DNA from 4 places in the Lysinibacillus sp. NPDC097195 genome. Region 4 is predicted to be linked to each of the others. Evidence: riboswitches for the same ligand, from Rfam matches in the RefSeq annotation. Region 4 holds a riboswitch; each other region holds the start of a gene.

Region 1 (5,564 bases), on a different contig from region 4:
CCGCCAAACGTATTTGTACAAATAATATCCGCTCCAGCATCTAAATATTTTCGGTGAATCTTTTCAAGCACATCCGGTCTAGTTAGTACAAGATTTTCGTTACAACCGTCGAGCTCTTCGCCACCAAAATCCTCTGCTGATAAGTTTTCATTTTGAAGCATTGTACCCATAGCGCCATCTAGAATTAAAATTCGTTTCTCCAGTTGCTCTTCAATCAAGTGCTTAGCCATCTATACTTACCCCTTTTTTCTGTTCATCCAATTGCTCAATATATTTCATTAACTCCAGCGTCATATCATAGCGTAAAAACGGTGTGATTAAATAAATTCCATTGAAATATTCTGCAGCTACTTCTACTAATTCTTTGGCAATTGCAATTCCTTCTAATGTTGAACGTTCTTTATCTTCGCCACATGCCTTCATACGCGATAGGGCATCGTCCGATAATTTAATACCTGGTACTTCATGGTGTAAAAATTCTGCGCTCTTATAGCTCGTTACTGGCATTATACCGATATAAATCGGTGTTTCTAAATGCTTTGTCGCTTCATAAATTTCGATGATTTTTTCTTTCGTATATACAGGTTGGGAAATAAAATAATCTGCGCCATGTTCGATTTTTTTCTCTAGGCGAGCTACTGCACGATCTAATACACGCACATTCGGGTTAAAGGCTGCCGCAACGGAAAAGTTTGCTTTTTTTCGAAGTGGCTTTCCTGAAAACGATATCCCTTCATTTAACTGCTTAATTAGTTGAATAAGCTCCATTGATGAAACATCATACACACTTGTCGCACCTGGGAAGTCGCCAACCTTTGTTGGATCGCCTGTAACCGCTAAAATATCATGTATGCCCAGCGCATTTAACCCCATTAAGTGTGACTGCAATCCAATTAAATTGCGGTCACGACACGTAATATGCGTTAACGGTCGGACACCGTGCGTTTCCTTCAACAATGCTCCCATCGCCACATTACTAATGCGCGGAGATGCTAGCGAATTATCTGCCATCATCACGACATCTGCACCGGCCTCATATAATTTTTTGGCACCTTGAATAAAGCCATCAATTTCTAAATGTCTTGGTGTGTCTAACTCCACGATAACCGAGCGCTCACGTTTCACCTTTTCGTGCAACGGTTCATATGTTGCAGGTTCTGCTTCGCGTACAACTTCAACTTTTTCGGGCTTTGTATACTTTTCTTCAACAGGTGTTAACTCTTCTAAATATTTTTTTGCCGCTGCTATGTGCTTTGGTGTCGTACCACAGCAACCGCCGATTAATCGCACACCTTGGTCACGTAATGCTACCGCTGCTCGACCAAAGTAATCTGCTTCTGACTCATAAACGACACGCCCATCCTCTAAATCTAGCAATGAGGCATTAGGATATGCGGACATAAACGCTTTGTCAGGTAGCTCAACACCCTCAAATGCTTGAATTGTATGGTGTGGGCCTAAACGACAATTGACGCCTACCACATCTGCACCCAATGCTTCTAGCTCATGTAATGCTTGATTTAACGCCATACCATTTTGCAAGACACCTGGTTCATGCATCGATACTTGAGCAATGATAGGTAGTTCTGTTTTCGCACGTAACATTGTTAACGTTGCACTTAGTTCTTCGAAATCATAATACGTTTCTAGTAAAAGACCATCAGGATTTCCTGCCAGTAACACAGTCGCTTGCTGTTCAACAGTCGCCAAGATTTCCTCTAAAGTTGCATCACTTTTACGAATACCACGGATGCCACCAATTGTACCTAAGACAAATTGTCCGCCCTCGGCTGCAGCACGTTTTGCAATTGTAATAGCGGCCTCATTAAACTGCTGAACACGCGATTCTAAACCGTAGCGCGCTAATTTAATCGCATTGGCTCCATATGTATTGGTTTGAATCACATCTGCACCCGCTGCGATATATTCTCTATGAATTTTTTCGATTAATTCTGGTCTCTGCACATTCATTTCTTCATGGCAATACTCCAAGCCATAGCCATATAATACAGTACCAATGGCCCCATCAGCTGTTAACACATGCGTTTTTAATTTTTCTAGCAATCCCATAAAACGTAGCCCTCTCTTTCGTTATACGCAAAATATAAAAAGCCTTCTTTTTACATAAAGAAGGCTTTAACGAATCGTAATTGTTGTTCCTTCTCATCTTCGACCAGTGTGGTCTTCTGGATTTAGCACCTGACATACGTTGGTTGCTGAAGCGTCATCGGGCCAGTCCCTCAGCTTCTCTTGATAAGAATTTAGTATGAATTTTTCAAATAATTAAAAGAATCATATCGTTTACAGACGATAGAGTCAAGACTATTTCACTTAACAAAGGATATTTCTTCAGAAAATTAACTTATTTCAGCTTTATTTCACCTGTGTATGGATTTCATCATGACCTTGTCTTCATTTCACTATAGGTGCAACTTTTTAAGTCTGGGTACTAGTAAGCTATCGCTCCAGGTTGTGCTTTCCGCGGGCAAGCTCAGTCCAGGGCCTCGGATTGCTTGCTGATCCCGCTGGAATCGCAACATTTTGGGATAATTTAATTATCGTAGTTTTTTTGCAAGCGCTTCGCCTACTTGTTTACCATTCTGTATGCAAGCACCAATGCCTACACCGAAATAGGAACATCCAGCTATCGATAAATTTGGATACTTTTCTGCCAGTTCGACAGTTAAACCTTTTAATGCCTCATGATGTGCTAAATCATATTTTGGCATTTGATCAATCCATTTTGCTACATTTACGACAGTTGGTTGTTCATCAATGCCTAAACTTTTCTTCACATCGTCTAACGCGACAGCTGCTAATTCTTCATCAGTCATTAAGCGTAATTTTTCATACGCGGGATTAATGCTCTTATAAAAGAGTCGTACAAGCAACTTATTATTAGCAGATGTATGCTTCCATTTGCGACTTGTCCACGTTGCAGCATTGCATTGGACATTCGAATTATGTGACACAATAAAGCCAGTTCCATCTGCCGGCAACACTGCATCTGGCACATCAAAACCGAGGTAAATTGTGATCGCAGAAGCTGTAGTAAATTCATTGAAATAATGATCCAACGATGGGTCCTGTAATAAGCTTTGCACCGCTTCATTAGGTAACGCTAATACAACATGCTCTGCCTCCAACTTCCTACCGTTTGCCAAGGTAATTGCATATTGCCCCTCATGTCTCTTTACACTTGTTGTTGCTACGCCTTTAATAATTTCTACTTCTGTTAATGTAGCTTCAAGACGCTCGATTAGTGAGGATAAGCCTTTTTTAAATGAAATAAATTTTTTATTGGAAGCTTTCATAAATTGTTCGCGATTTGCGTCAAAGCCCTTAATAATACTGCCGTATTCATTTTTATAATCGATTAAGTAAGGCAAAGTCGAAGCAATGGATAGTTGATGAAGATCACCAGAATATACCCCTGCCAGTACAGGTGCAATTTGATTTTGCACTAACTCTTCCCCTAAGTAATATGTCAAAAATTCGCCTATTGAACTTTCTTTAGTGAAGCCATTATTTGGCATCGTTAAATCCTGTAAGGCAATTTTTTTGCCAGCGTCTGATACAAGTGTACTTGCTTCGAGTGAAGCTATACTCATTGGAATGCCGAACGTAGAATCAGCTGGTATCGCATGTAGCTCGTCATTTGTATAGATATAAGATATCCCTGTTTCGTTGTACACGAGCTCCTGTTCAAATTGAAGCTCTTGCACTAACTCCATAACGCCTTTATGACGGGCAACAATAGAATCAGCGCCCGTTTCCATAATAAAGCCTTGGTCATTTACAGAGTGTAACTTACCACCTAAGTAAGCATTTTTCTCGACAAGCACTAATTTCACATCTATGTTATGCTCCAATACTTGTCGCTGTAAATAATGCATCGTACATAAACCGGTAATTCCGCCACCTAATACAACAATAGTTTCCATGAAGAATCGCCCCTAATTTCTTTATTTATCTCCTATTAGTATAAACTGTTTTGCCAAACATTTACGTTCAACCCATTACAAATTTCGCAAAACTCATCCAAGCTAAAAATAAAAACCCGCAAATTGTTTGCGTGCCTGTCACTTTAATAGCTACTAAATTGCAAAATCCCTATTACTTTGCACGACACACGATAAGCTACAACCCCGCTAAGCAAGCAGTTTATGGCTTCCCACATGCCGTGCTGATTCGCAAAATTCACTGTGGATAACTCACCTGCAATATTCAGAATTGTTTGCGTGCCAGGCACCAAAAAAAGCACTAAAAAACCGCTGTGCTTTTCGTCAATTGTGGCAAGAGCATGTAGATGACAGCTCTTATCCGACCAAAGGAAAGCACAGCGGATATTTTAAAATAAAATTTATTGGACTTTAATTTTAATGACATTTTCCCATATCAATACACAACATAAATTAGTTTAAGTTTTGCGCAACGTTAGCTAATTTATCTGCAGAATTGGTTACTTCATTGAATGCTAGCCCAAGCTCATGAAGGACTTGAGATACTGCTATAATTTCTTTTTCCATACGATCATTTTGGCACTTAGCTTTTGTCATAGCATCTAGTATTTTGTTAAATTGCCCCTCAGTTTGAGCCATGTTTTCCTCACCAGACGCCACTTCTGACTGAATATGATGGAGCGAGTGAGCTAACTTATCTGTGCGCTCCGTTGTTTTTTCTAATAATTTTGCGACAGATGTAACAGACTCTTTCGTTTGACTAGATAATTTACGCACTTCGTCTGCTACAACACTAAAACCTTTCCCCGCTTCTCCAGCACGTGCTGCTTCAATAGCTGCATTTAAAGCAAGTAAATTCGTTTGATTGGCAATGTTCGTGACAACATTCATAATAGATTCCATTTCCTTGGACATATCCGTCAACTGCTTAATATTGTAAGAAATATCATCGACTGATTGAATAATATTACACATATTTTTAGATTGATGTTGTAAACGTTCACGACCATCTACTGCTTGACTTTCAGCTAAAGTGCTGACCTGTAATGACTGCTTCGCCAATTGTTTAATGGCCTGTGATTGACTATTTAATTGATGGAATGAGGCATTCGTTTCTTGAGAAATGGCAGCTAGTCCCTCTGAGGACTCTACGATTTTTTTCTCAACTGCTTCTTTTTCACGCTCAACATTTTCTTTCAGCTGCTCAACTGTACTTTCAAACGCTTCAAGTACAAGTTGTTGCTCAAAATTTGATATTTTAGAAATAGCACGTATTGTATTGAATTGATCCATTGGATTCTCTACATGTTCTTCTACTAAATCAATAAATGACAAAGCTAAATCTTGGAAAGCACAAATATACCATTGCGTTCTCAGTCCAATATGTACATGTACTTTTGCGATGCTTACTCGTCTTTTATAAAAATCCTCATCAATTGTGCCATTAAACATTTCAATAATATGTCGACGCAATGTAATCTTCAATTTATCTACGGAACTATGTTTATTAATAATATCTACTAAACTTTGCTCAGTTCCTATCATGTTATAAAATCGGTCAACGATGTGATTTATGTTGTCCTCAACAAAAGGTTTAAAGGC
Region 2 (5,564 bases), on a different contig from region 4:
AACGGTGAAAAACAATGGATTACGAACGCTGGATTTGCGGATGTCTTTGTAGTATACGCAAAAATCGATGGCGATAAATTCTCAGCATTTATCGTTGAACGTGCGTACAATGGGGTTTCTGTTGGGCCTGAAGAAAAGAAAATGGGTATTAAATCTTCATCCACTCGTACATTAGTGCTTGAGGATGCAGAAGTCCCTGTTGAAAATCTTCTAGGTGAAGTAGGACGTGGGCACGTCATTGCCTTTAACATTTTAAATATCGGTCGCTATAAATTAGGTGTAGGAACAATCGGTGGTTCTAAGCGTGCATTAGAACTAGCCATTCAATATACGAACCAACGTCAACAATTTAAAACAAAGCTTTCTGATTTCAACTTAACGAAAGAAAAACTTTCAACAATGGCGTCTCAATTATATGCGTCTGAGTCGTTAAATTACCGTACAGTAGGTTTATTCGAAGATCGTTTAAGCCAGCTAAGCCCTGAAGAACAAAAGCAAGGAAAAGTCATTGCCAATGCCATTGCTGAATATGCGATTGAATGTTCGATTGCAAAAGTGTTTGGGTCAGAAACTTTAGATTATATCGCGGATGAAGCGGTACAATTACATGGTGGCTATGGTTTTATGGCAGAATATGAAGTGGAACGTATTTATCGCGACTCCCGCATTAACCGTATTTTCGAAGGAACAAATGAAATTAACCGCATGATCGTGCCTGGCACATTTATGAAAAAAGCATTAAAAGGCGAATTGCCATTATTGCAAGTTGCACAGAACTTACAACAAGAGCTGCTTATGATGATGCCTGAAGAAGTAGGCACAGAGCCGCTAGCTCAAGAAAAATATCTTGTGAAAAACGCGAAGAAAATTGCTGTGTTAGCAGCAGGTATGGCAGCACAACGCTATGGAGCGAAGCTGGACCAAGAGCAAGAAGTGTTAGTGAATATCGCTAATATTGCCAACCAATTATTCGCTATGGAGTCTGCTGTGTTACGTACAGAAAAAGCGATTGCACGTGAAGGTGCGGAAAAATCGCAACAAAAACTACTTTACACACAAATTTTCTGCCAAGAAGCATTTGCAGAAATTGAAAAAGAAGCAAAGGATACAATTCTTGCTTCAGCAGATGGCGATGCTGCACGTATGACTTTATCTGCGCTACGTAAACTAACTCGCAACAATCCGTATAACCTAATAGCTAAAAAACGCGAAGCTTCCGTTAAACTAATCGAAGCCGAAAAATTCATCGTATAATATATTTTTTAACCTAGCTACTTGCTAAAAGTAGCTAGGTCTTTTGTTATGTATGAACCTATGTATGTGCCAGGCACTCAAACAATTCTGAATATTGCAGGACGGAATAGGAGCCGATATTGTGCGGTGTATCTATGGGAAAGTGCCTATGCAAAAGTGCCAGGCACTCACACAATTAGGTCCTCAAACAATTATAAAGCTACCTAAAAATTGTTTCATTTTGGCTCATGCTAGGGATGATGGTATACTACAGGAAATGATAGCAGAGGAGCCTACAAATATGATTCAATTAATCCATTATCCTAAATGTACAACTTGTAAAAAAGCTCAGAAGTGGTTAAACGACAATGGCGTTTCATACGAAGAGGTACACATCGTTGAACAAGCACCTACGAAAGAACAATTGAAGGCTATTTGGCAAGCGAGCGGACAGCCGCTAAAGAAGTTTTTTAACACATCTGGCATGAAATATCGTGAGCTTGGGTTGAAGGATAAACTGGCGGAAATGCCTGAAGATGAACAACTTGCATTACTTGCTTCTGACGGAATGTTGATTAAACGCCCAATTGTGACGGATGGAAAAAAAGTAACGTTAGGTTTTAAAGAAACAGAATTTGAACAAGCTTGGAATTAACTGCTTTTATCCTTGTTTTTATGAAAGAAGTATGGCACACTGAAAGTGAATATATTACATATTTATGGAGGGGTTTTTGGCATGAGCACACCTAAAGACTTACGTTACTCTGAAGAACACGAATGGGTAAAATTAGAAGATGGTAAAGTACGTATCGGTATTTCACATTTTGCACAATCAGAATTAGGAGATATCGTTTTCGTTGAGCTTCCACAAGTTGGCGACGAGATCAAAACAGATGATCCATTCGGAAGCGTAGAATCAGTTAAAACTGTATCAGAATTATACGCACCAATTTCAGGTACTGTAGTGGAAGTAAATGCAGACTTAGAAGATAGCCCAGAGTTCGTAAATGAATCACCATATGAAAAAGCATGGATGATCGTAGTCGAGCCTGCTGATGCATCAGAGATTGAAAACCTTATGACTGCAGAACAATACGAAGAATTAATTGCAGAATAAACAAGCCTATAATAGAAAAACGTCGGACAACATACCGGCGTTTTTTATTATATAATCGGTTCGTTTTATTCAGCTAGTAAACGATTTAAGTATTTAGAGAGCTAAATATTTTAGTGCCTAGCCGGTATAATGAATAGTAATATTGTCCAAATGGCAAAGCTGCAAACATGTAGGTCTTAGCATAGTAAGATAACTGTCTAAATGGGGGTGGCGTGATGTTCGAAGGGAAATGTTTAATCGTGGAAGGCCGTTCGGATAAGCTTCAAATTGAACCTATTTTGAGTGAAGATGTTACAATACTTTGTACGAATGGAACAATTGGTGTGCATCAGCTAGAAGAATTACTCGACCCATATGAGGGCTGTGAGCTATATACATTTTTTGACGCAGATGCATCTGGAGATAAACTCCGAGCATTAATGGACAGACATTATCCAGAGGCGGAGCATCTACGGACAATGCCTACTTATAAAGAAGTAGAAACAACACCGAGGAAAGTGCTTGCAACAATTTTATTGCGCGCGCATTTTTCCATCCATAATGAATATATTTTATAAGGTTGCGTGAAACAATGGAAGAATGGACAAAAGAGCAGTGGGAAACGGCTGTAAAGTCTGGTGAAAAAACTGCCTTTTATTTATATACACCGATGTGCGGAACATGTGCCGTCGCATCCAAAATGATGGATATTATTGACCAGTTATTGCCACAGCTTCAAATCGGCAAGGCAAATATTAATTTTTTAGAGCAAATCGCTTATGATTATCAAATCGAAAGTGTCCCTTGTTTACTCGTTAGTGATGGCGGTAAAGTGAGCGAAAAAGTGTATGCTTTTCAATCCGTACCATTTTTATACGAATTGTTAAAAAAATCAATTGACTGAACTTTGCTAGCGTGGTAAAGTAACAAATATATTAAAAAACATTAAATATATCGAACTCTTATAAAGAGTGGCGGAGGGAAGTGCCCTATGAAGCCCGGCAACCATCACGTATGTGAAAAGGTGCCAAATCACTCAAAGATTTATCTTTGAAAGATGAGAGAACGGTTTAGCGTATAAAAGTACGTGACCCCTTCTACTTGTCCATGAGTGAAGGGGTTTTTTATATAAGAAAAGGAGTATTCGCTATGATACAGCTGCAAAATATAACGAAGAAATACAAAACCGCAAATGGCGAATTAACTGCTGTCAAAGATGTCAATCTTACGATAAACAAAGGTGAAATTTTTGGCATTATCGGCTATAGTGGCGCTGGTAAAAGTACGATGATTCGTTTATTAAACGGTTTAGAAAAGCCAACAACAGGTACCGTGAAAGTTAACAACCAAGAATTTTCTTCTATTAGAGGTCAAAAGTTACGTGATGCCAGACAAAAAGTAAGTATGATTTTCCAACATTTTAACTTACTTTGGTCTAGAACTGTTGCAGAAAACATAGCCTTCCCGTTAGAAATTGCAGGGGTTGCAAAGAAAGAGCGAGAGGCACGCGTCAAAGAGCTTATTGCACTTGTTGGATTAGAAGGTCGTGACAAGGCGTATCCTTCACAGCTATCAGGTGGTCAAAAGCAACGTGTTGGGATAGCACGAGCGCTTGCTAATAATCCAGAAGTATTATTATGTGATGAAGCGACATCAGCACTGGATCCTGAAACAACGGATGCGATTCTTGATCTTCTGGTTGATATTAACGAGCGTTTAGGCTTAACTATTGTGTTAATTACCCATGAAATGCATGTTATCCGCAAAATTTGTCATCGTGTGGCGGTAATGGAAGCTGGGGAAATAGTAGAGCGCGGTGAAGTATTGCAGGTGTTCCAAGCTCCGCAGGCAGCCATTACGAAAAAATTCGTTTCTCAAATTACCGATAATAAGGAAACGCAGGAGACAGTGGCACAGCTAAGAATAAATTATCCGACAGGACAACTTGTGAAGCTTGTTTTTGTAGGTGAAAAAACAGAACAGCCGGTTATATCACATTTAGTGAAGCAGTTTGATGTAGAAATAAGTATTGTCCATGGCAATATTTCGCAAACGAAAAACGGCGCATATGGCACATTAATTGTGCAAATTGATGGCACAGAGGTAAATGTAGCTGCAGCTTTAAGTTATTTAAATACAGTTGAAGTACAAACGGAGGTGATTGCAAATGCTAACTAGTCTATTTCCGAATGTCGATTGGGAAAAAATGTGGTCCGCAACATATGAAACACTTTATATGACTACGCTGTCCACAGTCGTCACATTTATCCTTGGTTTAGCCATTGGCATAATCCTCTTTTTAACAAGTCCCAACCAACTATGGGCAAATAAGATGGTTAACTTTTTAACAGGATCGGTCGTCAATATATTCCGATCAATACCATTTATCGTATTAATTATTTTATTAATACCATTTACAAAGTTTTTACTTGGGACAATTCGAGGAGCAAATGCAGCTCTACCTGCACTCATTATCGGTGCTGCACCATTTTATGCGCGAATGGTTTTAATTGCATTACGAGAAATTGATAAAGGTGTTATTGAAGCGGCACGCTCGATGGGTGCTAAAACATCTACGATTATATGGAAAGTGCTTATTCCAGAATCATTACCGGCACTTATTTCAGGAATTACAGTTACAGCTGTAGCACTTGTTGGCTATACGGCGATGGCTGGTATTATCGGCGCTGGTGGTCTAGGAAACTTAGCATTCTTAGATGGCTTCCAACGCAATCGCCAAGATGTGACATTAATGGCAACTATTTTGATCTTAGTAGTTGTATTTATCATCCAATGGATTGGCGATATGATTACAACGAAAACGGACAAACGTTAAACAGGTTACACCGGTTATTGACCGCTAACATATTGAACTTATTAAAGGGAGTGTAGACAAATGAAGAAGTTATTAGCAGGGTTATTATTATCAGTACTTGTACTTGCTTTAGCAGCTTGTGGTGCTGGTAACAAAGACGAAGCAGGTTCTGGCGATAAAACAGAAGGTAGTGCAGATACAGCAGAAAACGTAACATTAAAAATTGGTGCATCGAACACACCTCACGCAGTAATTTTAGAAAAAGCAAAACCGATTTTAGCTAAAGAAGGTATTGATTTAGAAATTGAACCATACCAAGATTATATACTACCTAACCAAAATTTAGATTCTGGTGATATTGACGCAAACTATTTCCAACACATTCCGTACTTTAATCAGCAAATAAAAGATAATGGCTAT
Region 3 (5,564 bases), on a different contig from region 4:
ATTGTTTCCCAGTAGGTTGTGCCTGCAACACTTTCAGCGCGCCCGTGTCCAGCACCTTCAACAAGAAGTTTTTCTTTTGGCACATTGGCCGCTTCAAATACTTCATCAAGCATAGAAGAAGGGACAAATGTGTCGTCACTGCCGTGTATAAATAGCATTGGTGTTTGTGATTTAGCCACCTGTTTAACTGTATCAGCTTCGCCAAGTGTATAGTCAGCTTTCATTTTTGTTACAGCTGATGCAAAATACATAATTGGAAAGGCTGGTAAATGGAAGATGGCTTTTAGTTGATATGAAAATTCTCCCCAAACAGAAGCATAACCACAATCTTCAATAATTGCTTTGACATTGGAAGGGAGTTTTTCGCCTGATGCCATCATGACAGTAGCACCTCCCATTGAAACCCCATAAAGAACAATTTCTGCATCATTTTGTGATTGAACAGTGTTGTCTATCCATGACACGACATCGAGTCGATCATGCCAGCCCATTCCAATATAGTCTCCCTCACTTTTTCCATGACCTCTTGCATCGGGAATGAGTACATTATAGCCCATATCATAAAAGTGTTTTGCATACTTAGTCATTTGTAAACCATCACTGGAATAACCATGGAAAATAAGGGCCCATTTATTTGTTTTATTTTCATTTAGAAGGGAATAGGCATGTAGCTTAAGTTGATCGACTGATTGTATAGTTGTTTCTTCATAATGACTGTTAAACCATTTTTCACGTGCCTCATTCTCTTTCACTTCTTTCGGGTTTGTAGCAATTAAATTATGTGGTGCATCGAGAACAGCTGATTTATCAGATTTTGGATTTAACGCTAGGTTATAAAAATAATTGCCAGCAATAAAACCAGCCCCAATAAACAAGATGATTAATGACATGACGACACCTATTAATATTTTGTATTTTTTGTTCATATGTATCCTCCTAAACCATCTATAATAGTGTTATTTTTATAGAAGAGGGGTAAAGAAAAAGGGAACGAATAAATCGTTCCCTTCGGCACAACATTATTTTAATGGACCACCAAGTTTAGTGATTGCTTCAGAAACATTTGAGAATTTCTTGAAGTTGTCATTGAATAAAGCAGCAAGTTCAGCAGCTTTCACATCGTAAGCGGCTTTGTCTGCCCATGCATCGCGCGGGTTTAGCACTTCTGATGGTACACCTTCAACTGCTGTCGGAATGTGTAAGCCGAATACAGCATCTTGAGTCGTTTCCACATTATTTAGTTTGCCATCGATTGCAGCACGTACCATTGTACGAGTGTATGAAAGTTTCATACGGCTACCTGTACCGTATTCGCCACCAGTCCAACCAGTGTTTACTAAGAATACTTGTGCGCCGTGCTCGTCGATTTTTTGCCCTAACATTTCAGCATAAACCGTTGCTGGAAGTGGAAGGAATGGAGAACCGAAGCATGTAGAGAATACTGGTTCTGGCTCTGTTACACCACGTTCAGTACCTGCAAGTTTCGAAGTGAAACCACTTAGGAAGTGATACATTGCTTGTTCTTTTGTTAATTTACTGATTGGAGGTAAAACGCCAAATGCATCCGCTGTTAAGAAGATGATTGTTTTTGGATGACCTGCAACAGATGGATCAACGATATTTTCAATAAATTGAATTGGGTAAGCAACACGTGTGTTTTCTGTTAATGAACCATCATCGTAGTCACAAACTCGTGTTTCAGGATCTACAGCTACGTTTTCTAGAACAGAACCGAAGCGGATTGCGTTGTAGATTTCTGGTTCTTTTTCAGCAGAAAGGTTGATTGTTTTTGCATAGCAACCGCCTTCAATGTTGAATACGCCATTGTCTGACCAGCCGTGCTCATCATCACCGATTAATTTACGGTCAGGATCAGCTGATAATGTTGTTTTACCAGTACCTGATAAACCGAAGAATAATGCCACATCGCCAGCTTCACCTACGTTTGCTGAACAGTGCATAGATAGGATGCCTTGTTGAGGTAATAGGTAGTTCATAATACCGAAAATAGATTTTTTCATTTCACCAGCGTATTCAGTGCCACCGATTAAGATAATTTTCTTTTCAAGTGATACAATGATGAATGTTTCAGAAGCTGTACCATCAACAGCTGGATCAGCTTTAAAGTTAGGAGCTGAGATAACTGTGAAGTCAGCCACATGAGAAGCTAATTCTTCTTTAGTTGGACGGATAAATAATTGATGGGCGAAAAGATTGTGCCATGCATATTCATTGATTACTTGGATGCTTAATTGTGAATCTTTGTCAGCACCTGCAAAGCCTTTGAATACGAATAATTCGTCACGTTCTTTTAAGTATTTAACTACTTTTACATATAAGTTATCAAACACTTCGGAAGAAATTGGTTGGTTTACTTTTCCCCAGTCAATTTGATCTTTTGTGCTTTCTTCTTCTACCGTATATTTATCTTTAGGTGAACGACCAGTGTATTTGCCAGTTTCTGCACGAACTGCGCCATCTACTGTTAACATAGCCTCACCACGAGATGTAGCTTTTTCCGCTAATTGTGGTACTGAAAGTTGAACGTTAATGTTCCCGCCGTTTAATAATTCCTTCAGTTCGTTTGCAATTTCTACTGAATTCATCGATTAAATACCATCCTTTTTTATAATATTCCCTCGTTATGAAGGAGTTTTTCTTAATTTCAAAAATAGTATAACACAATTGCCTTAATAATCTATACTAATTCAAAAATTATTTTCGAGTTTTGAATACTTTTCTGCAAAATGTCATAAAATAATTGACAACGTTCGACCTTTTACGTAAGATGGGAAATTGAACGGATACTCTTATCCCGAGCTGGTGGAGGGTCAGGCCCTGTGAAACCCGGCAACCTGCATGAACTATTCACGACATGCGCTGGTGCCAACCTGATGCAAGGGGATAACCCTTGAACGATAAGAGTGAAAGGTTATGAAGTCATTATTCCTTTCCTCATGTACAGTACGTGAGAAAAGGATTTTTTTTATTTTCATAATGAATGTAAAGGTAAGTATATACAATTCTTTCCTTATTATAATGACGGATCTTTCGAAATCCTCATGTTAAAAGCAACAACGGCTTGGAAGTTCAATCCTTTAGGAGCGAACTTGACATGGGTAATGAGTACCGTATTCATTTCGCAAATGTTATTTGTAAGAGTAATAGGAGGAAAACTAAATGACAAACCGTCGATTGTTTACATCAGAAAGCGTAACAGAAGGACATCCAGACAAAATTTGTGACCAAATTTCGGATGCAATTTTAGATGCTATTTTAAAGGAAGATCCAAATGCACGTGTAGCGTGTGAAACAACTGTCACAACTGGATTAGTATTAGTAGCAGGGGAAATTACTACTTCTACTTATGTAGATATTAAAGGTATTGTGCGTGATACTGTAGCAGAAATCGGCTATACACGCGGCAAATACGGCTTTGATGCTGAAAACTTAGCAGTACTAGTAGCAATTGGTGAACAATCACCGGATATTGCTCAAGGTGTGGACCAAGCTTTAGAAGCACGTGAAGGCTCAATGACAGATGCAGATATCGAAGCAATTGGCGCAGGTGACCAAGGGTTAATGTTTGGTTACGCATGTAATGAAACACCTGAATTAATGCCTTTACCAATTAGTTTAGCGCATAAATTAGCACGTCGTTTAACAGAAGTACGTAAATCAGGTGAATTAGCATATTTACGTCCAGATGGTAAAACACAAGTGACAATCGAGTATGATGAAAATAACATTCCAGTTCGTGTGGATACAATTGTTATTTCGACGCAACATGATGAAGAAGCAACTCTAGAGCAAATTCAAGCAGATTTAAAAGCATTCGTCATTGCACCAGTAGTACCTAATGAATTATTAGATGCTGAAACGAAATATTTCATTAACCCAACTGGCCGTTTTGTTATTGGTGGTCCAAAAGGGGATGCTGGACTAACTGGTCGTAAAATCATCGTGGATACATACGGTGGTTATGCGCGCCATGGTGGTGGTGCCTTCTCAGGTAAGGACGCTACAAAAGTAGACCGTTCAGCTGCTTATGCAGCACGTTATGTGGCGAAAAATATCGTTGCTGCTGGTTTAGCAGAACGTGCTGAAGTACAGCTTGCTTATGCAATTGGTGTAGCACAACCAGTATCCATTGCTGTTGATACATTTGGTACTGGTAAAGTAAGTGAAAGCGACATCGTAAAATGGGTGCGCGAACTATTTGATCTACGTCCAGCAGGCATTATTAAAATGCTTGATTTACGTCGCCCAATTTACAAACAAACGGCGGCTTATGGTCACTTTGGTCGTACTGACTTAAATGTACCTTGGGAAAATACGGACAAGGCTGATGCATTAAGAGCAAAAGCTAGTCTATAAGCTGTTTTGTAAAGAGCATTTTGTGAAAAGCGTGCGCAAATGTTTTATTGAAAGGGGCTGTTATAGTGCCCCTTTTTTATTTGCTTTTAGCAGAGCGGTTATCACAGATTTTAAAAGGCACTTTTATGAATGAGCTTGGAATATCAAGACGCAGTGTTAAGGCAATGAATAGCAAAAAAAATTCGCGTCTATCCTTTTACGCTAAGCATGCTAGCGCTTTATCTTGGAAGGGATTCGCGAATTTATTTTATCTCCAATATAACAGTGTTTGTTATGCAAGCAACTTACACCGAAATCGGCAGTTCTCACTACTTTAGTATCCATTATTTTTGAAGAGATTTGTAATATTGTCCTTTTTCTACGTATTCTCGGACGATACGTTCCATATCTGCTTTATCTTCAGCATTTAATTCTCGTACAACTTTAGCTGGACGTCCTAATGCTAAGCAATTAGGGGGAATAATTTTACCTGGAGGTACAAGACTACCCGCACCAATAAATGCACCTTCTCCTATCTCTGCCCCATCTAACACGATTGATCCCATACCGATTAACGCATTTTTTCGAATTGTACAGCTATGTAATGTCACTTGATGCCCAACGGTTACTTCATCTTCGATTATTAATGGAAATTTTGGACTTTGATGTAGGCAACAAAGGTCTTGGATACTTACGCGTTTACCGATTATTGTTGGAGACACATCGCCTCGAATCACGGTGTTAAACCAAATTGTTGTCTCGGCTCCAATTGTTACGTCACCAGTAATGGTTGCAAAGTCAGCAATAAAAACAGATGGATCGATAGAAGGTGTTTTGTCTTTATACGGATAAATCATGCTAATCGCCTCTTTTCTTACTTTGATGTAGTATTATCGTATCAAATACGCAATTTTATGCAAATATAATTTTATAATAACGAGCATATTTCGTTATAATTATTGTGTAACTATTTATTTAGGAGGACTATGTGAATGTGGAAATGGGAAGCTGATGGACAAGCGAAAGCTGTGATTGCTATTGTTCACGGTGCATATGAAAATCACCGTTGGTACGCATGGCTTATTGAAAAACTCAGAATGGAAGGCTTCCACGTAGTCATGGGGGATTTACCGAATCATGGGGCAAATGCAAAACTATCTCGTGTCCATGATGAGGACTTTAAGGAATACAACAAATATACAAGGCAT
Region 4 (5,564 bases):
AATTAATGATTTGGCATCGCCAACGTTTGCAACGTGTGAAAATAATTTTACGTTGTCTATTAATTGACGCCCTGCTTCACGGCCACCTTTAATGCCAAATGTAAGCACTGAACCGAAGCCATTTTTTAAATATTTCTTCGCTAAATCATGGGAAGCAAAATCCTCTAATCCATTATAATTTACATATTCCACAGATGGGTGGTTACGTAAATACTCTGCAACTGCTAACGCATTTTCATTGTGTTTAGGAATTCGCAAATGAAGCGTTTCTAAACCTTGCAATAAGTTAAATGCAGCATCTGCACTTAATGTTGGTCCAAAGTCACGAAGTAATTGTACACGCAGTTTTGTGGCAAATGCAGCCGCTGCAGTATCAATTCCGTAACGTAAACCATGATAAGACGCATCTGGCTCTGTAAAACCAGGGAATCTTCCCTGAGTCCAATCAAATTTCCCAGCATCTACAACGATGCCACCTAACGTGGTACCATGACCGCCAATCCATTTTGTTGCTGAATGTACAACGATATCTGCACCGAAATCGATTGGTGTTGCTCCGTATGGTGAAGCAAATGTGCTATCAATTATTAACGGCAAACCATTGTCATGCGCAATTGTTGCTACTGCTTCAACATCCAGCACTTTTAAACTCGGGTTGCCATAAATTTCAGCGAACACTGCTTTTGTATTCTCATTGATTGCTGAACGGAAATTTTCAGGATTCGTTTCATCTACGAAAATCGTTTTAATACCGTAGTTTGGTAGTGTATTTGCTAATAAGTTATATGTGCCTCCGTATAAAGAGCTTGCTGCTACGATTTCATCCCCTGCTCCTGCAAGATTTAAAATAGAAAATGCGATTGCTGCTGCACCTGATGAAAGTGCTACTGCTGCTGTACCACCTTCTAATAAAGCGACGCGTTTTTCAAATACATCTACAGTCGGGTTTGTAATACGTGTATAAATATTACCCGCTTCTTCTAATGCGAAAAGACGTTGCGCATGAGCAGTGTCTTTAAATACGAAAGCTGTTGAACGATACACTGGTACTGTTCGAGAACCTGTCACTGGGTCAGGCTCTTGACCACCGTGTAATAGTAATGTTTCTGGTTTGAAATTCGACATGTTTTCTTCCTCCTTAGTGGTTTTGACGATGGTACCGGAGATGAGGAGGATTTATGTGTAGAAAACAAAAACCCTCTTCAGTTAAGAAGAGGGTTGCGGTTGCAAGTTTTCCTCCCCTTATCTGCCAGATCCAAGTAAGAATCTGTAGGAATTAGCACCTTAGCAAGTTCGTCACTCACTGGTTGCCGGGCATCATAGGGCCTATTCCCTCCGCCGCTCTTGATAAGAGTATGTGATTCAATTTCCATCGTTGTTACACAGTATAAACATAGACTTTTTTTCTGTCAACAGTAAAAATTATTTTTTTCTGAAACTTCTGTCTGCTCCATTACGTAATAAGAGCACATATACTATATTAAACTTATAAATTGAAAGGAGCATTTGTTAATGGAAAAAGCCATGATATTTTTTATTATGATTGTTATTGGTTATTTAATTGGCTGCATTCATGGCTCTAAAGTGGCACAATTTTTATCAGGTGTAGATTTAAAAAAGGCTGGGCATGGCAATGCCGGTGCCTCCAATGCAACCCTATCGCTCGGCTGGAAATACGGGGTTTTAGTAGCAGTAATTGATATTGGTAAAGGGGTCCTTGCCGTACTCTGTGCCCTCAACTACCTTGCCACACATGCCTCAAACTATACTGATATACAAATGTGGCTCTTAATTTATACAATGGCTGCTAGTGTTATTTTAGGTCATAATTTCCCTTTTCATATGGGCTTCAAAGGTGGCAAAGGGACAGCATCCATTATTGGCATTTTACTTGCCGTCGATTGGAAAGTCGCGTTAATTGCACTTATATTATTTGTTATTTTATCTTTACTAACAAACTATTTAATCATTGGAGTGCTTGAGTTTTATCTTGCTTTTTGTATGGCGACCTATTTATGGATACCTGGCATTGGCCCAACTATTATTTCAATTCTACTGTTATGCTTAGCACTCATCTTGCATATCGAAAATATCAAAAGGCTACTCAATGGTACCGAACCGAAAGTAACATCTGCCTTTAAAAAATCGTTATGAATTAAGATGGGTGCCAGGCACTAAAACAATTTCCATGCTAGGCATGTATTTATGACCTCCAGTAAAAATCCACGTAGACTCCAGCTTAGAACGCACGCAACGTAAGCGCAGACACCTTGCGCGTTAGCGAGGGTTGCGGCTTACTATGTGCCCGCGGAAAGCATCGCCGTAGTGGACAACAAACGCATAACAAAAAGAGTTAGATTGATAGCACTCAATCTAACTCTTTTTAATATATTATTTAGCAAACGATGGATCTAGCATTGTACCGTTCTTCGCTAAATTCACATGCCAAGAAAGTGCTTTTTCTAAAATATGTGGTGTATGATGTCCACCTGTCGCTTCATTCGCTTCGTTAAAGTACGCCCATAACTGTTCTTTATAATCTGGATGCGCACAGTTATCAATAATACGGCCTACACGCTCTTTAGGTGCTAAGCCTCGTAAATCTGCAACGCCTTGCTCTGTGACGATAATATCGACATCGTGTTCAGTATGGTCTACATGCGAAACCATCGGCACGATACTCGAAATTTTGCCGCCTTTTGCATACGATTTCGTTACAAAAATACCTAATCTTGCATTACGAGCAAAATCACCAGAACCACCAATACCGTTCATCATCTTCGTACCTGAAACATGTGTTGAATTGACATTTCCGTAAATATCCAATTCAAGTGCTGTATTGACCGAAATTAAGCCGAGTCGGCGGATAATTTCAGGATAGTTAGAGATTTCCTGTGGGCGTAATACTAATTTATCAGCATATTTTTCAAAATTCCCATAAACGCGGTTTCCTACTTCTTCAGATAGGGTAATAGAAGTAGCAGATGCAAAGCTTACTTTTCCGGCATCCATTAATTCAAATACTGCATCTTGTAGTACTTCTGAATACACTTCTAAATTCTCAAACTCAGAATCTTTGAAGCCTAGTAATACAGCATTTGCTACTGACCCTACTCCTGATTGTATTGGTCGTAAACTCGTAGTTAAACGACCTACTTTAATTTCTTCACGCAAGAAATTCAGTAGGTGACTTGCCATAATGTCCGTTTCTTCATCTGCAGGGACAATTGTCGATGGCGCATCTAAAATATCTGAAATGACAATGCCTTTTACTTTATCTAAATCTAGTGGAATACCAATTGTGCCAAGACGATCTGACGCTTTTAGCATTGGAATTGGATCGCGTTTACCCTGAGGTCCTGGTACAAATATATCATGCACACCTTCTAATGCATCAAGCTGAGCTACGTTTAGTTCGATGATGACTTGGTCTGCTTCTTGCACGAAAATCGGAGAGTTACCAACTGAAGTTGTAGGAATTAATAAGCCGTCTTCTGTAATGGCAGTAGCTTCAATAATCGCAAAATCAATAGGACCAATAATACCTTGACGTACTAGTTCCGCATTGTGTGATAAATGGGCATCCACATATGTGATGTCTCCACTATTAATCTTATTACGAATACCTGAATCAGCTTGGAAAGGGCTACGCTTGCGAATAACACCAGCTTCTGCTAAGTATTGGTCAACTTCTGGCCCAAGAGATGCACCTGTATATACATCTACTTTGAAGCTTTCTGTTTTCGCTTTCTCTACAAGTGCAAGCGGTACCACTTTTACGTCACCCGCACGTGTAAATCCACTCATACCAAGTACCATGCCGTCCTTAATCCAAGATGCTGCTTCTTCTGCTGTTACAACTTTGTTTCGTAACTGTTCATTACGAAGCTTTTTTGCTAACTTTTCATCCATTCCTTATTCCTCCATCCCACTTTTATTTACTTCAACTAGATTATTTGCCCTTGCCATTGGTACACCCAACCAATGTAAAAAAACAGGAGATAAATAACCTGTCGCCATACATAATTTTACACTATTCAGAAGATTTAAGCTATATCTAACAAAATAATTTACTTTACGATGTATTTTTCATTGTTACTATAACGGCAATTACTCTAACACTTTTTGCTATACCGTTGATATCTGCTAGGGCGGTGCTTTTTTGTCGGCACTACGTAAACAAGAAAGAATAGCTTTTTAAAAGTTGTGTCTCATGCTTTGCTAAATGATAAGAAACGTTCTAGATGGAATCTATCATTCGATTTTAGAAAAAAAGCGTGCTATGCTTTTTATAAAATGGGTAAAAGGGGATTTTTAAATGGTAAAAGAATTATTACGTAGTCACTCTTCTGTTCGTATTTATGATGGCAATCCAATATCTAAAGAGATTGTCGAAGATTTAATTGCTACTGCACAAATGGCTGCTACATCTCACTTTGTTCAAGCATATAGCGTAATTTGGGTAACAGACGAGGAGAAAAAAGAGCAACTAGGCTTACTTTCTGGAAATCCACGTCAATACGAAACGTCGGGCGGTGCTTTTGTTTTTTGTGTAGATTTTAAACGACTGCAAATGGCAGGAAAATTAGAGGGCGTTGATATAGTTGCGGATTCTGCAGAGAACGTGCTCGTTGGTGTTGCTGATGTAGCATTATTTGCGCAAAACTTTGTAATTGCGGCTGAATCTATGGGATATGGCATTTGTTATATCGGCGGTGTGCGTAATAAGCCTGAAGAAATTAGTGAATTATTTAATCTGCCTGATTATGTTTTCCCATTGTTCGGATTAACAATCGGTGTTCCAGCTCGACGTAATGAGGTGAAGCCTCGTTTACCAGTTGCAGCCGTCCTACATGAAAATGAATACAATACAGCAAAGTATGAGGAACTTTTACCTTCTTACAATGAAACGATGGAAGCCTATTATAATAGTCGTTCCTCCAATCGTAAAATTGATAACTGGACGAAGCAAATGGCTGATTTCCTAATTGAACAACGTCGTCCTCATATCAATAGCTTCTTAGCTAAAAAAGGATTTAACTGGAAATAGAATTATTAAAATGGAGTTACTATCGTATGATAATAACTCCATTTTTTTCAAATTACAAATGGCTTTTTATTAACAAACTAGTATTATCGTCTTGTTCTATATGTTAAATTCAGGGACAAATTAAACGAAAAGACACTTCCCTTTTCCAACATTTCCATTAATATTAATAGAAGGACTTTATCTCGAAAGGAGTTATGTCAACATGTCCTACGTCAATAAGCATCTTGCTCGTACCCTAGAACAACAACATAAGAGAAGCGTAAGAGGTTTATTTTTAAAAATCCAAGACTTAAACAATGACTGTTTACTTTTAAGAAAACGGCTTGAACAACATATTGACCTTACGCAATACAAAGACGCGATTGACTATGTCGATCAATTCGTTTCCTATACAAGCATTTTAAATTTGAAATTTGTTACGAATACACAAAACCTTGAAGTAGTAGTATTGCATGCTCTTTTACTGGAATATATAATCGAACAACAATCAGCCTCTACGTTTGACTATGAACTT

The links. A riboswitch is a leader RNA that binds a small molecule or an ion and turns the genes downstream of it on or off. The one in region 4 is predicted to bind S-adenosylmethionine.
Region 1: it holds a riboswitch for S-adenosylmethionine, as region 4 does, so the genes downstream of both, ACIQXI_RS21145 (bifunctional homocysteine S-methyltransferase/methylenetetrahydrofolate reductase) here and ACIQXI_RS16330 (O-acetylhomoserine aminocarboxypropyltransferase/cysteine synthase family protein) in region 4, are expected to answer to the same signal.
Region 2: it holds a riboswitch for S-adenosylmethionine, as region 4 does, so the genes downstream of both, ACIQXI_RS14735 (methionine ABC transporter ATP-binding protein) here and ACIQXI_RS16330 (O-acetylhomoserine aminocarboxypropyltransferase/cysteine synthase family protein) in region 4, are expected to answer to the same signal.
Region 3: it holds a riboswitch for S-adenosylmethionine, as region 4 does, so the genes downstream of both, metK (methionine adenosyltransferase) here and ACIQXI_RS16330 (O-acetylhomoserine aminocarboxypropyltransferase/cysteine synthase family protein) in region 4, are expected to answer to the same signal.

What each region holds. Positions count from the first base shown of each region.
Region 1 covers NZ_JBIWDP010000009.1:42,614-48,177, reverse strand. The annotation lists gene metH (methionine synthase) at 1-230, opposite strand, end outside; gene ACIQXI_RS21145 (bifunctional homocysteine S-methyltransferase/methylenetetrahydrofolate reductase) at 223-2,070, opposite strand; SAM riboswitch class I at 2,161-2,260, opposite strand; gene hemG (protoporphyrinogen oxidase) at 2,556-3,944, opposite strand; gene ACIQXI_RS21135 (protoglobin domain-containing protein) at 4,416-5,564, opposite strand, start outside.
Region 2 covers NZ_JBIWDP010000002.1:253,642-259,205, forward strand. The annotation lists gene ACIQXI_RS14710 (acyl-CoA dehydrogenase family protein) at 1-1,254, shown strand, start outside; gene ACIQXI_RS14715 (arsenate reductase family protein) at 1,535-1,888, shown strand; gene gcvH (glycine cleavage system protein GcvH) at 1,970-2,350, shown strand; gene ACIQXI_RS14725 (toprim domain-containing protein) at 2,566-2,907, shown strand; gene ACIQXI_RS14730 (thioredoxin family protein) at 2,922-3,233, shown strand; SAM riboswitch class I at 3,289-3,393, shown strand; gene ACIQXI_RS14735 (methionine ABC transporter ATP-binding protein) at 3,479-4,507, shown strand; gene ACIQXI_RS14740 (methionine ABC transporter permease) at 4,497-5,165, shown strand; gene ACIQXI_RS14745 (MetQ/NlpA family ABC transporter substrate-binding protein) at 5,226-5,564, shown strand, end outside.
Region 3 covers NZ_JBIWDP010000001.1:18,418-23,981, forward strand. The annotation lists gene ACIQXI_RS00135 (alpha/beta hydrolase) at 1-926, opposite strand, end outside; gene pckA (phosphoenolpyruvate carboxykinase (ATP)) at 1,020-2,606, opposite strand; SAM riboswitch class I at 2,808-2,925, shown strand; gene metK (methionine adenosyltransferase) at 3,181-4,377, shown strand; gene ACIQXI_RS00150 (gamma carbonic anhydrase) at 4,701-5,213, opposite strand; gene ACIQXI_RS00155 (alpha/beta hydrolase) at 5,349-5,564, shown strand, end outside.
Region 4 covers NZ_JBIWDP010000003.1:227,330-232,893, forward strand. The annotation lists gene ACIQXI_RS16330 (O-acetylhomoserine aminocarboxypropyltransferase/cysteine synthase family protein) at 1-1,125, opposite strand, end outside; SAM riboswitch class I at 1,240-1,354, opposite strand; gene ACIQXI_RS16335 (glycerol-3-phosphate acyltransferase) at 1,513-2,154, shown strand; gene scpC (succinyl-CoA:acetate CoA-transferase ScpC) at 2,392-3,912, opposite strand; gene chrR (class II chromate reductase ChrR) at 4,319-5,050, shown strand; gene ACIQXI_RS16350 (hypothetical protein) at 5,253-5,564, shown strand, end outside.